DNA from 3 places in the Vibrio sp. QJM3NY_35 genome. Region 1 is predicted to be linked to each of the others. Evidence: predicted binding sites of a transcription regulator. Region 1 holds the regulator's gene; each other region holds the start of a gene.
What was found. Region 1 encodes MetJ, which represses methionine synthesis genes. Its sites were predicted from a motif close to TTAGACNTNTANANGTCTAA; they were not measured.

Region 1 (4,270 bases):
CGCAAACAGTGTTGATCCGGTTCAAGCTCATAAGCAAGCGGCTCAAGTTGAGCACGCTTAAGCCCTTCAAGCACTTCACTCTCTAGACGGTCGAAATCATGGCCGTGACCAAAGGTCAGTTGCACGATAAGCACTTCATCCAAAGAGGTAATAATTTTTGCGCCACGACCCGATGCCAATACACGCTCGATCTGTGTAGAGCCCGCTTCTGGCTGATAGCTGCAGCGTAAGCTTAAATCCATAGCACTTTGAGCCACAGGCTGTAGTGTTCGGCTGTGAAGCACTGGAGCGGCAAGACGAGCCAATTCGCTGGCTTCATCAAGGCGAAGTAGAGGCAATAGACACGCATCTGAAACCAGACGAGGGTCAGCGCTGTAAACGCCCGCCACATCACTCCAAATCGTCACGCGTTCAACTTCAGCCAAAGCACCAATCACGGTCGCTGAGTAATCCGAACCGTTGCGACCAAGCAGTACGGTTTCACCCTCGCAGTTCTGAGCCATAAAGCCCGTAATCACCACGCGGCAATGTGCATGCTGCGCCAGAGCTTCTTTAATCAGAGGGTAAGAACGTGCGCGGTCGACTTCAGGCTGAGCGCCCACTTCTGCACGTAAAAAAGCACGCGCATCTTGAGCAACGGCTTGTAAATCATGTTGGCACAACAAAGCCGCGAGTAGACGTGAAGACCAAACCTCACCGTGTCCAAGCACTTTTGCTTTTTGTGCTTCGCTCAAGGGAGCCGTTAGCTCACCCAAAGCGGTAAATTCTTGTTGAATGGTTGCAGTAAGTTGTGCGGCTGATTCACCCTCAAGCAGTGCTTCAATCAGATCGAGTTGGAACTGACGAAGTGCTTGTAGGCATTCATGGGCAATACGACCATCTTTGTCGAGCGCTTCAACAAATTCAATTAAACGGTTGGTTGTTTTGCCTGCTGCCGATACCACCACCAAATCAGATGCTGATGAGTATTCTCTAAGAATGTTGACCACGCGTTGGTAACATTCAGGATTCGCTAAACTGCTGCCACCAAATTTATGTAGCTGGCGAAAGGTTGCCATTATTAACCCTCCCCTTCAGCGATAAAGCGCTGTGTCTTTTCAAACGCTTGCTTGAGGTCATCGATTAGGTCTTCTGCATCTTCAAGGCCAACAGATAGACGCAGTAGTTGCTGAGAAACACCCGCTTCTGCTAATGCTTCTTCGCCCATCGCGCGGTGAGTCATAGACGCAGGGTGACAAATCAGGCTTTCAACGCCGCCCAATGATTCTGCCAAAGAAAACAGCTCTAACTTATCAACAAAGTATTTAAGCGCCTCGAATGAGCCCGAAAACTCAAAGCTGAGCATTGAACCAAAGCCAGACTGCTGTTTCTTCGCAATATCATGACCTGGGTGTTCAGGAAGACTTGGGTGGTAAATAGTGCCTACTAAATCTTGTTGCTGCAGAGATGCCAGAATTTCACGTGAGCTTTCTTCGTGAACTCGCATACGCGCACCTAGCGTACGAATACCACGTAGAGTCATGTAGCTATCAAATGGTGTGCCGGTCGCACCAATACAGTTGCCCCACCATGCTAGCTCTTCAGCGTGCTCTTCCGTTTTCGTGACGACAACGCCACCAATAACGTCCGAGTGTCCGTTGATGTACTTAGTGGTTGAGTGGATAACAAAATCCGCACCCAGTTCTAAAGGCTTTTGGAACACAGGAGTCAAAAACGTGTTGTCGACAGCAACCAGAGCACCAACCTCTTTCGCTTTACGGCAAGTTTCTGCAATATCAACCACACGAACCAGTGGATTCGATGGTGTTTCGATTAAGATCAACTTTGGCTTAAGCGCGATCGCCGCATCCAGCGCGGCTTGATCCGATTGATCAACGAACAGAACTTTGAAGTCACCTTTTAGCGAGCGAGTGTTAAACAGACGGTACGTACCGCCGTAGCAGTCGTGCGGTGCAATAATAAGATCATCGCCGCCTAAGAAAGCCGAAACCCATAAGTTAAGCGCCGAAGTACCGCAGTTAGTCACAACCGCGCCTTTGCCTGATTCAAGCTCAAACAGTGCCGTCTCTAATAAACCGCGGTTTGGGTTACCAGAACGGGTGTAATCGTACTTTGGCACTTCACCAAAAGCGGGAAACCCATAGTTAGTCGAAAGATAAATGGGTGGGACAACGGCATGGTATTGCGTGTCTGACTCGATACCAGTACGTACTGCGATTGTTGCTGGCTTCCGGCTGCTCATAGGTGCTTCCTTACAAGTTTTGCGTCTGAGAATCACAGCTGCTTGTCGGCATTTTGCGGCTGTGTTAGATATATGTTATTCACTTTACTTTCATAAACGTGAGACGTCAACACTTCTAGACGTCTATATGTCTTTGCTTATGGCAGTAAATCCCGCTAAAATCACCACTATTAATTTATTCTAACAACTAAAGTGATGAAGGTACGCAATGGCCGACTGGAATGGTGAATACATAAGCCCATATGCTGAGCATGGAAAGAAAAGCGAACAAGTAAAGAAAATTACAGTTTCTATCCCTCTAAAAGTGTTAAAGGTTCTTACTGACGAGCGTACTCGCCGCCAGATTAATAACCTACGCCATGCAACAAACAGTGAGCTACTGTGCGAAGCCTTTCTACATGCGTACACAGGCCAACCACTACCAACGGATGAAGACCTTCGTAAAGACCGCCCAGACGATATTCCTGCTGAAGTGAAAAAGCTGATGACAGAGATGGGTATCGAGTTCGAAGCGTTTGACGAAGAATAAAAACAACTCAGTCACTGCCTTCATTATTGATTCGCTCTAGCTGAACCTTATTTATCACATCGCGCATAGCTTTTTATGATTGCGCGGTGAATGATAGACATAAAAAAACCGACTCCAGATGAGTCGGTTTTTTATTATTCTTTTTGGCTCAATAGAGCAACAGCTATTAAGCCATATAGTTAGCAGGCATCTCGATACGAGCTACGCCAGATTCAACAGCCGCTTCCGCAACTGCTCGTGCTACGCGAGGAAGTAGACGTGGGTCCATTGGCTTAGGAATGATGTAACCCTTACCGAACTCCAGTGCAGTCTCGCCCGCAGCTGCTAGTACTTCAGCTGGAACTTCTTCTTTCGCCAGTTCACGAATCGCTTTAACCGCTGCTAGCTTCATTTCATCATTGATTTCGCTCGCACGCACGTCTAGTGCACCACGGAAAATGAATGGGAAACAAAGTACGTTGTTTACTTGGTTAGGGTAATCACTGCGGCCTGTACCCATGATTAGGTCAGAACGAACTTCGTGTGCAAGCTCAGGCTTGATCTCTGGATCTGGGTTTGAACATGCAAACACAACAGGCTTATCAGCCATCAACGTTAGTGCTTCAGCAGGCAGTAGGTTAGGACCCGATACACCCAAGAATAGGTCAGCGCCTTCGATAACATCTTCAAGCGTTCGCTTGTCAGTGTTATTTGCGAACAGCTCTTTGTATTCATTTAGGTCATCACGACGAGTGTGAATCACACCTTTACGGTCAAGCATGTAGATTTTTTCACGCTGAGCGCCACACTTAATCAGTAGTTCCATACAAGCAACCGCCGCTGCGCCAGCACCTAAACAAACGATCTTACACTCTTCAAGTTTCTTACCTTGAAGCTCGATCGCGTTCAGCATACCCGCTGCCGTTACAATCGCTGTACCGTGTTGGTCATCGTGGAATACCGGCACATCACAACGTTCAATCAGGCGACGTTCAATCTCAAAACAGTCTGGTGCTTTGATGTCTTCTAGGTTAATACCGCCGAATGTATCTGCGATATTCGCAACCGTATCAACGAACTCATCGATTGTGCGGTGTTTCACTTCAATATCGATAGAATCTAAACCAGCAAAACGCTTAAACAGGAGCGCTTTACCTTCCATTACTGGTTTAGAAGCAATAGGACCAAGGTTACCTAGGCCAAGAATCGCTGTACCGTTAGAGATAACAGCAACCATGTTGCCTTTACCTGTGTACTTATAGACGTTATCAACGTTCTGTGCGATCTCGCGAACAGGCTCAGCCACGCCTGGGCTGTATGCAAGTGCTAGGTCTTCTGTAGAGTTTGCAGGCTTCGTCAGTTCTACGGCAATTTTGCCTGGAATCGGGAACTCATGATAATCAAGAGCTTGCTGACGGAATTGTTCTTGAGGTGATAATTCTTGAGAGGATTGAGCTTGGCTGCTGTCTTCAGACATAGGTGTAGGTTCCTAGGATATTATTATTTGGGGGATCTTGTTC
Region 2 (4,270 bases), 990 kb from region 1:
CAACTGATGGTTGAGAAGTTGATCAGCAAAGAGACGTGTCAGAGCAGCAGCTAGATTCGACCGAGCAAGTATAAAACCAGAAGGCCTCGCATTTGCGAGGCCTTTGTTTTATGAAGCAATCTAAATCCTAGACTGAATTATGCCTCGGTTGATTCCCACTCTTTACGCAGTGCCTTAGTCGCCGAAACTAAATTAGTCAGCGCCGCTTCCGTCTCTGCCCAATTACGCGTCTTCAGCCCGCAATCAGGGTTTGCCCACAAACGTTCTGCTGGAATTTTCTCTGCCGCTTTCTTAAGTAAATCAACAATCCACTCTTCTGAAGGAATGTTTGGTGAGTGAATATCGTAAACACCAGGTCCAATCGCATTCGGGTAGTTGAACTCTTCAAATGCTTTCAGCAGTTCCATGTTCGAGCGAGAAGTCTCAATAGTAATCACATCGGCATCTAGCGCGGCTACTGAATCAATGATCTCGTTGAACTCGCTGTAACACATATGGGTATGGATTTGAGTTTCAGGTTTCGCACTCGCCGCTGAGATCTTAAAGGCATCAACCGCCCACTCTAGGTATTCTGCGTGGTCGCGCTTTTTCAGTGGCAAACCTTCACGAATCGCTGGTTCATCGATTTGGATAATGTTGATGCCCGCGTCTTGCAAATCAGACACTTCATCTCGCAGAGCAAACGCCAGTTGATTAGTGATCTCTTTACGTGAGATGTCTTCACGTGGGAATGTCCAACATAAGATAGTGACTGGGCCTGTCAGCATCCCTTTCATCTGCTTCGAGGTCAGAGATTGGGCATAGGTCGACCATTCCACCGTCATTGGTTTTTCTCGTTCAATATCCGCGACCACAATCGCCGGCTTCACGCAGCGTGAGCCATAGCTTTGTACCCAACCAAACTTAGTGGTTTGAAAGCCTGCTAGGTTTTCTGCGAAGTACTCCACCATGTCGTTACGTTCAGCTTCGCCATGAACAAGCACATCCAAATCCAGTGCTTCTTGACGTTTAACGGCATCCGCAATATGGCCTTTCAATGCAGTGTTATATTCCGCTTCACTGAGTTTGCCAGTGCGGTAAGCGCTACGTTGAACACGGATCTCGCCTGTCTGTGGGAACGAACCAATGGTTGTAGTTGGCAGTAACGGTAAACCCAACACCTCAGACTGGTGCGCGGCACGTTCTGCGTATGGAGCAGTGCGCTCTGCTAGCGCTTTAGTAATCGTGCTAAGACGAGCTTGAACTTGCGGCTTGTTCACATGAGTCGCGCTCTTGCGTGCAACAATCGGTTGGCTGTAAGTCTCACACGCTAAAATGGCATTTTGGTCGCCGTCTAACGCCGCACCCAATAAGCTCACCTCTGTCACTTTCTGTTTTGCAAAGGCAAACCAACTCTTCACTTCTTCACTAAGCGTCTCTTCTAACTCAAGGTCAACCGGGCTATGCAGCAGTGAACATGAACTTGCGACCCATAGTTTATCGCCTAGCTTGTCTTTCACAGGTTGCAGCAACTCAAGCTGCGCGGCTAAGTCGGCTCGCCAAACATTGCGTCCATTGATTGCACCCGCAGAAAGCACCCAATCTTCAGGTAGCTTATTCACCACTTCATCGAGTTGCTGCGGTGCGGCAGCCAAGTCGATGTGTAAGCCGTTGACGGGCAGTTCTACAATTTTGTCTAACGTATCAGTCACAGAATCAAAGTACGTGGTAAGGAGTAGCTTCACATCACCTTGAATCACCTGATAAGCCAATTTGAATGAATCTGCCCACTTAGTTTCAAGTTCCAGAGAAAGGATAGGTTCATCGATTTGAACCCACTCAACACCCAACTTGGCCAGTTTTGCCAGAATTGCTTGGTAAGCGGTAAGCAAACGTGGGAGCAAGGTTAAACGGTCAAAGCCCTCTTCCACTTCTTTGCCGAGATATAAGTAAGACAGCGGGCCGAGAAGAACTGGCTTCACTTTATGCCCCGCTTTAATCGCTTCACTCACTTCGTCAAGCAGTTGTGGCCAGCTCACTTCAAAGGTGTCGTCTTTACTGAACTCAGGAACAATGTAGTGATAGTTAGTGTTGAACCACTTGGTCATGTCTGATGCTGCTGCACCATCTTTAGCGCTTTCAGAGCCGTGCTTAGCGCCACAACAAGTTGGCTGCCTTTGAGATTGTATTTGTGTTTGAGATTGACCGCGACCAACGCGGAACAAGGTATCTAAATCTGGGAAGGCTTTTTCATCTTCTGATCCACCAGCGTGACGCTTAGGTACATGGCCTAGAAGTAACGTCGTTGTTAGAACATGGTCGTACCATGCGAAGTCACCCGCAGTTGCAAAGCTTAGATTCGCGTCGGCTTGTACATTCCAGTTACGATTTCTCAATTCGCTGCCGAGCTGCTTGAGCTCAGATTGACCAATCTCGCCGCGCCAGTACTTCTCTAGTGTGAATTTAAGTTCGCGTTTTTCGCCGATACGTGGGTAGCCAAGAATATGCGTTGTTGTCGTCATGAGTCTGTTCCTTATTCGATAATTTTAATTTCCGGTCAGACTGCCTGTCATGGTTTTTACTTTTACAGAAAGGCGTCTGGATGGCTAAACTATCCACCTAATCTGAACGATGAACAACGTCCAAATATTCATCTTGTTTATTACAAATATTCATATTGAACAGACCGAAGATGAATAAAAAAAATCCATCTGGACATCTAGACGTTTACAAATGATAAAAAACCCCGTAGGGTGATTATTAAGAAATATTGAATTGGCTTAGGGAATATGAGGAATACTCATGATAGAGCTTAAACACCTTCGAACATTGACTACCTTAAGAGACAACGGCTCACTGACAGCGACTGCAACCTCTCTTCACCTGACTCAGTCGGCACTTTCACACCAATTGAAAGACCTAGAGGCACGTATTGGTGGTCAGCTTTTCCTGCGTAAAACTAGGCCAGTGAAATTCACCTCTGAGGGTGAGATCTTGCTTAAGCTCGCAGATGAGATACAGCCAAGAATCGCTAAAGCAGAGAATGAGTTGGCGAGCCTGAAAGAGGATGTGAATGGTCGATTGCACATGGCGATTGAGTGTCACTCATGCTTCCAATGGCTAATGCCCGCTTTGAAGGAATATCAAGTTGCATGGCCAAGCGTGACCCTAGATTTCTCGTCAGGTTTTGGTTTTGAACCGCTACCGGCATTAATGGCTGGTGAATTGGACTTGGTGATCACCTCAGATATACAGCCTCGTTCTGAAGTTCACTACGAACCGCTGTTCGATTTTGAGATGCGCCTTATCACCGCGATCAACTCGCCTTTGGCCGATAAAGCGAGCATTGATCCGCAAGATCTTAGCGATCTCACCATGCTCTCATATCCAGTTCAAAAACAGCGTTTAGACGTCGTGAAACACTTTTTGCAACCAGCAGGTGTGGAACCAAAGAAATGGAAACAAGCAGACAACACCTTGATGTTGGTGCAAATGGTATCAGCGGGTTTAGGTGTGGCGGCATTGCCAAACTGGGCGATCAGTGAGTTCTCAAGACAAGGTTTGATAGCCAGCAAGCCGTTAGGTAAAGGGCTTTCAAGAAGACTGTTTGCCGCAGTAAGAAACTCAGAAAAAGACAAACGTTACCTACAGGCTTTCTTTAGCACAGCAAGACAGCAGAGTAAGAGTCACTTAGATGGTATAGAGGTCGTTTAAGAGGTTCATTATTGGACTAGCTTAAGCCTGTATTAAATCGGATAGGCAAACGCCAGAAACAAAAAAAGTCACAGATAATCTGTGACTTTTTAGTTTCAGTACCGATGATTTTCGATATCTGTTAATTCGCGAAAATAGACTATCTTGGATAAGACTTAAACTGGTTAGTCAATGGGTCGTATTGATAGCCAAGCATATCCAGCTTACCCACGACACTTTCTATATCCATTTCATACATACTGATCAGCTCTTCAAAGCTATCGCACTCTAGGCGAAGTTTTTCATTCACGATTCCCAGCAAGATAATGCTATCGAAACCTTTGACGTTGCTTAAATCCATCTCGTACTCCTTACGAACACACCGACTAGAATTAAGTTTAGAACGCTTACCAACGCCATGCTAAAAAACTGATCACACTTCTTAAAGAGAATACGTGATTAATGAGCGTACGTAATTAATGAAAGTGCGCGATTAAAGTGCCCACACTGGCGTTAAACCCACAGCTGCCGCCAATAACATCAGTAACGAAATTGTCAGTTGCAGTTTTTCCGGGGTTTTAACGAACAATAAATGCCA
Region 3 (4,270 bases), 1.6 Mb from region 1:
CGTTTTTTTGTGTTTTGCATATAAGCTAAGCAGAAAGCAACTCATCTAACTTGCTCTGATATTTCTGCTCTAGAGCTTTGTTGCCTGCTTTATTTTCGAGATCGACCAAGATTTTAAGCGATGGAATTTGATAGCCATAACGCTGGTGGAATTTAAATAAACGGAGTCGAGCGTCATTGTAATCGGCGTCACTCACTTCAATTTTTGATAATTGTAGTATCGATTTTACGCGGTTTGGATCGTGGTCAATCGCTCTGCTGAAGTAGTACTTCGCTTGATCTGTATTGCCAGCCTTAAATGCACAAAATGCGGCGTTTTCATAACTTGCAGACACCAAGTAGTAGTAGGGTTGGTCGATGGCACGATTAAAGTACTTATCGGCTTGTTCGTATTCGCCTTGTTTACACAAGAAGGTACCGTAGTTGTTCAATACATTACCGTTTCTTGAATCAAGACTGAGAGCTTTGCGGTAAGTGGTTCTCGCTTCGTCTACTTCGCCCACTTTTTCGTAGTAATGCGCCATTGAAAGCCGAGCACGGTAGTAGTTAGGTGCGTGTTTAATTGCGAGCTCAAGATTTTCACGCGCTCTTACCATGTTGCCTTGTCCCATATAGCCCAAACCTAATTCGATTCGAGATTCAGACATCGCGATAGGATCACTTTCAATCTTTGGCGGTCCTTCAGTGACAGAGACGCAACCGGCCAAGGAAAGCGAGGCGAGTAGTACTACACTTGATAACGAAAGGCGGCGGGATAACGAAATCGGATTTGAGAATGACGGCTTGGCAGGCATGTGAAGCTCCTTATGAACACCAACCCATCATATGAAATCAAACCCATTAAAGTGGTAAATCTATTATGGAATGCGACCCACACACCATAAAAAACCGCGTCCAATTCGTCGTTTTATCAACAACATACTGAACACGGCTTTATGTGTTTTTGAATCGGAAGAAAGAACTTAATCGTCTTTGGTAAAGTTGTCTTCGCTGAAGTGATCCAGATCGTAAGGCGTTTGTTGGTAAACGCAGTAGTTTAGCCAATTTGAGAACAGCAAGTGTCCATGGCTTCGCCAGCTTGCAACCGGTTTGTTGTCTGGATTGTTGTTTGGGTAGTAATTAATTGGAATCACAGGCTCCATGCCTTCACCCAAATCACGAATGTATTCGTTGTGAAGCGTATGAGCATCGTATTCAGGGTGACCTGTTACAAACACGTTTCGCTTGTCTTTGGTTGCCGCCAGATACACACCCGCCACGTCTGAAGTCGCAAGTACATCAAGGTCGGTGTGCTCTGCTAGATACTCTGGTGAGAAGTCCGCATAGCGAGAGTGCGGAGCTAAGAATGTATCGTCGAAGCCACGTAAAATAGGGTGGTATGGGTTATGTATCTCGTGGTTGTAAACACCAGACAGCTTTTCTTTACGAGTGCGTTTTGGCAAATCATACAGTAATTTCAAGCCAGCCTGAGCCGCCCAACACACGTATAGAGTTGAAGTAACGTGCTTGTTAGCCCACTCCATGATGGTTTTCAGGTGATCCCAATAGATAACATCTTCAAATTGAACCAAGCCCAACGGAGCACCAGTGATGATCAGTCCATCAAAGTTACGGTTTTTTACCATCTCAAATTGGCGGTAAAAGTTATCTAAGTGTTCAGTTGGTGTGTTTTTACTTGGTCGATCATCAATGCGTAACAGCTCTACATCCACTTGCAATGGGCTGTTCGATAGTAGGCGTAAGAATTGAGTTTCAGTTTCAATCTTCTTCGGCATTAGGTTGAGGATCAAGACTCGAAGTGGACGAATTTCCTGTGTCGATGCTCTTGATAGCGGCATAACAAAGATGTTTTCTTCACGAAGAACATCGGACGCTGGCAATTGGTCTGGAATGCGAATAGGCAAAGCTTTCTCCCTAAGCTAGATATGTAGACGTCTATACATCTAAATCTATAGTAGTTTAATACGCTTGTCGATATACAAAATGGATAGTTGTAAATTATTTGTGTTTTTTTATCAGAAGCAACACATCGATTTTTAAGGCATATCATCACGTTGTTTGTCGATTCGGGTAATGCTTGGAGAGTTGTATAAGTGGGTAGGATAGGAGCAGTTTTCAGAGCACCCCGTTATTAATTAAGATAAACTCATGTTTTCAAATTAGCCTGTAAAGTGATTGATGAAGTTAATACTCATTCGAGGGCTGCCCGGTTCGGGTAAGTCCACAAAAGCGAAAACCTACGATGCATTGCATGTCGAGGCGGACATGTATTATGTGAATGAACAAGGTGAGTACCGTTTCGATCCTAGGCAGTTGCAGCAGGCTCATGAGTGGTGTCAGAACACGGCTGAAAATGGTTTGAAGCAAGGTCTGGATGTTGTGGTCTCAAATACCTTCATCAAACAGTGGGAAATGAAAGCCTATCGCCAGCTTGCACTTAAATACAAAGCGGACTTGGTTATTGAAGTGTGCCGAGAGCAATATGGCACTATTCACGACATTGAACCTTCAGTGATTAAGCGAATGGCGAAAGATTGGCAAGAATAGCCTCGTACATGTGTGACTTAACGGCAAATAGCATTAAATTAATAGAACAACTCCAAGGTAACGATTCAAATGGCAAAGCGCTCTGTTGTGGTCGACATGACTTCTTATGGTATCTACTCCACATGGGATTCTAAATCTAAAGATCTTCCAAAAATCAAAGAATTTACCACAACGGTTGATGCTGAAATTGACGTTGAGTTTGGCTATATCCTGAATATCAAAAAAGCCAAAGGCGAAAAGATCCGTTACTGCATCTACCACCCGAACATTACCACCGACAAAGGCGAAGTACTTGAACCGTTCGATGGTGAAGAATACGTTGGCAATAACGACTGGGATTTCTACCTCGGTGACACCATCTGGGCGCCTGTCTCGAACAAGCTCGGTAAATGGCGCATGACAGTCGAACTAAAAGGCAACATCATTGCCGACAAGACGTTTGACCTAGTAGCAAAAGATGAAGGACAGTTTTGGAAGCGTAGGGGTTTCTAGGCTCGAGCCTTCAGCTAAGTTCAAGCAAAAAAAAGCCGAGTCACATGTGGACTCGGCTTTTTGATATGAGCTAAATGGCTTTCACCATCTAGCTCACAAGTAAGATTATTGTGTTACGTAAGCCACAACAAACTCAGTGATAGCGACCATGTCTTTCACTGCGATGTACTCTTCAGTGGTGTGAACTTTTGCCATACCTGTCGATAGGTTAACCGTAGTTAAACCTTTCGCATTGAAGTTGTTTGCATCACTACCGCCGCCAGTGCGTTTAGTGTTAGCCGTTACGCCAAGCTTTTCGAATGCCGATTTGATCGAAAGAATATGCGGGTGATCATCTGCAATAACGAACGCATCGTAAGCACGAGTTGATTCGATTTCTACTTCAGCACCGAATTGCTTCGCACTTTCTTCGAAAGTCGAGATCATGTGCTCAACTTGTGCCGTTAGCTTTTCGCCGTTTAGAGAACGCGCTTCAGCAACCACTTTAAGCTCTGGCATTACGATGTTAGTCGCTTGACCGCCTTCAACAATACCCACGTTTGCTGTTGTTTCTTCATCGATACGGAGCAGGTTCATCTTAGTGATAGCGTCTGCTGCCACTTGAATCGCGCTGATGCCTTCTTCTGGTGCTAAACCAGCGTGAGCAGGGCGACCTTTGATCTTCGCAACGATTTTCTGTTGGCCGGGTGCTGCATTTACGATAGTGCCGATCGGGCCGCCTGTATCTAGTACAATTGCGTGCTCAGATTGGATGTAAGACATATCGAAGTTCAAAGAACCGAATAGACCGCCTTCTTCGAATACGGTGAATGCGATTTCAATCGTTTTGTGTGCTTGGCCTTCAGCTTGAATTACGCGAACCGCTTCCATGATAGCCGCAATACCAGATTTATCGTCACCGCCTAGGATTGTGTTGCCTTTTGAGCGGATGATGCCGTCTTCGATGATTGGCTCAATGCCGATACCTGGGGTTACTGTGTCCATGTGGCAGCTGAATACTGTGCTACCTGGAAGTGTGCCATCTAAACGCGCGTAGATGTTGAAACCGTTCGATACTTCTTCTGGAACAGCCAGTTTATGTACGTCAAAGCCTAGTTCGCCTAGCTGTTCAGCCAACGCTTCAGCAATCGCTTTTTCGTTGCGTGATTCACTATCGATTTTCACAAGATCGCAGAAATGGTCGACAAGACGTTGTTCATTAATTTGGGTCATTGTTAATTCTCATTATGGTT

Region 2: a site for MetJ is predicted at 2,691-2,710, ahead of metE (5-methyltetrahydropteroyltriglutamate--homocysteine S-methyltransferase). Genes of this name have one in related genera too.
Region 3: a site for MetJ is predicted at 1,927-1,946, ahead of metA (homoserine O-succinyltransferase MetA). Genes of this name have one in related genera too.

What each region holds. Positions count from the first base shown of each region.
Region 1 covers NZ_CM173507.1:3,122,715-3,126,984, forward strand. Annotated here, with positions in the region: gene AC3CH3_RS14190 (bifunctional aspartate kinase/homoserine dehydrogenase II) at 1-1,058, opposite strand, end outside; gene AC3CH3_RS14195 (O-succinylhomoserine (thiol)-lyase) at 1,061-2,242, opposite strand; gene metJ (met regulon transcriptional regulator MetJ) at 2,451-2,771, shown strand; gene AC3CH3_RS14205 (malic enzyme-like NAD(P)-binding protein) at 2,938-4,227, opposite strand.
Region 2 covers NZ_CM173507.1:2,129,502-2,133,771, forward strand. Annotated here, with positions in the region: gene AC3CH3_RS09590 (GspS/AspS pilotin family protein) at 1-54, shown strand, start outside; gene metE (5-methyltetrahydropteroyltriglutamate--homocysteine S-methyltransferase) at 138-2,501, opposite strand; gene AC3CH3_RS09600 (LysR substrate-binding domain-containing protein) at 2,782-3,693, shown strand; gene AC3CH3_RS09605 (DUF4250 domain-containing protein) at 3,833-4,033, opposite strand; gene AC3CH3_RS09610 (hypothetical protein) at 4,166-4,270, opposite strand, start outside.
Region 3 covers NZ_CM173507.1:1,541,726-1,545,995, forward strand. Annotated here, with positions in the region: gene pilW (type IV pilus biogenesis/stability protein PilW) at 26-793, opposite strand; gene metA (homoserine O-succinyltransferase MetA) at 962-1,903, opposite strand; gene AC3CH3_RS07020 (ATP-binding protein) at 2,178-2,546, shown strand; gene AC3CH3_RS07025 (DUF3859 domain-containing protein) at 2,616-3,038, shown strand; gene AC3CH3_RS07030 (M20/M25/M40 family metallo-hydrolase) at 3,144-4,250, opposite strand.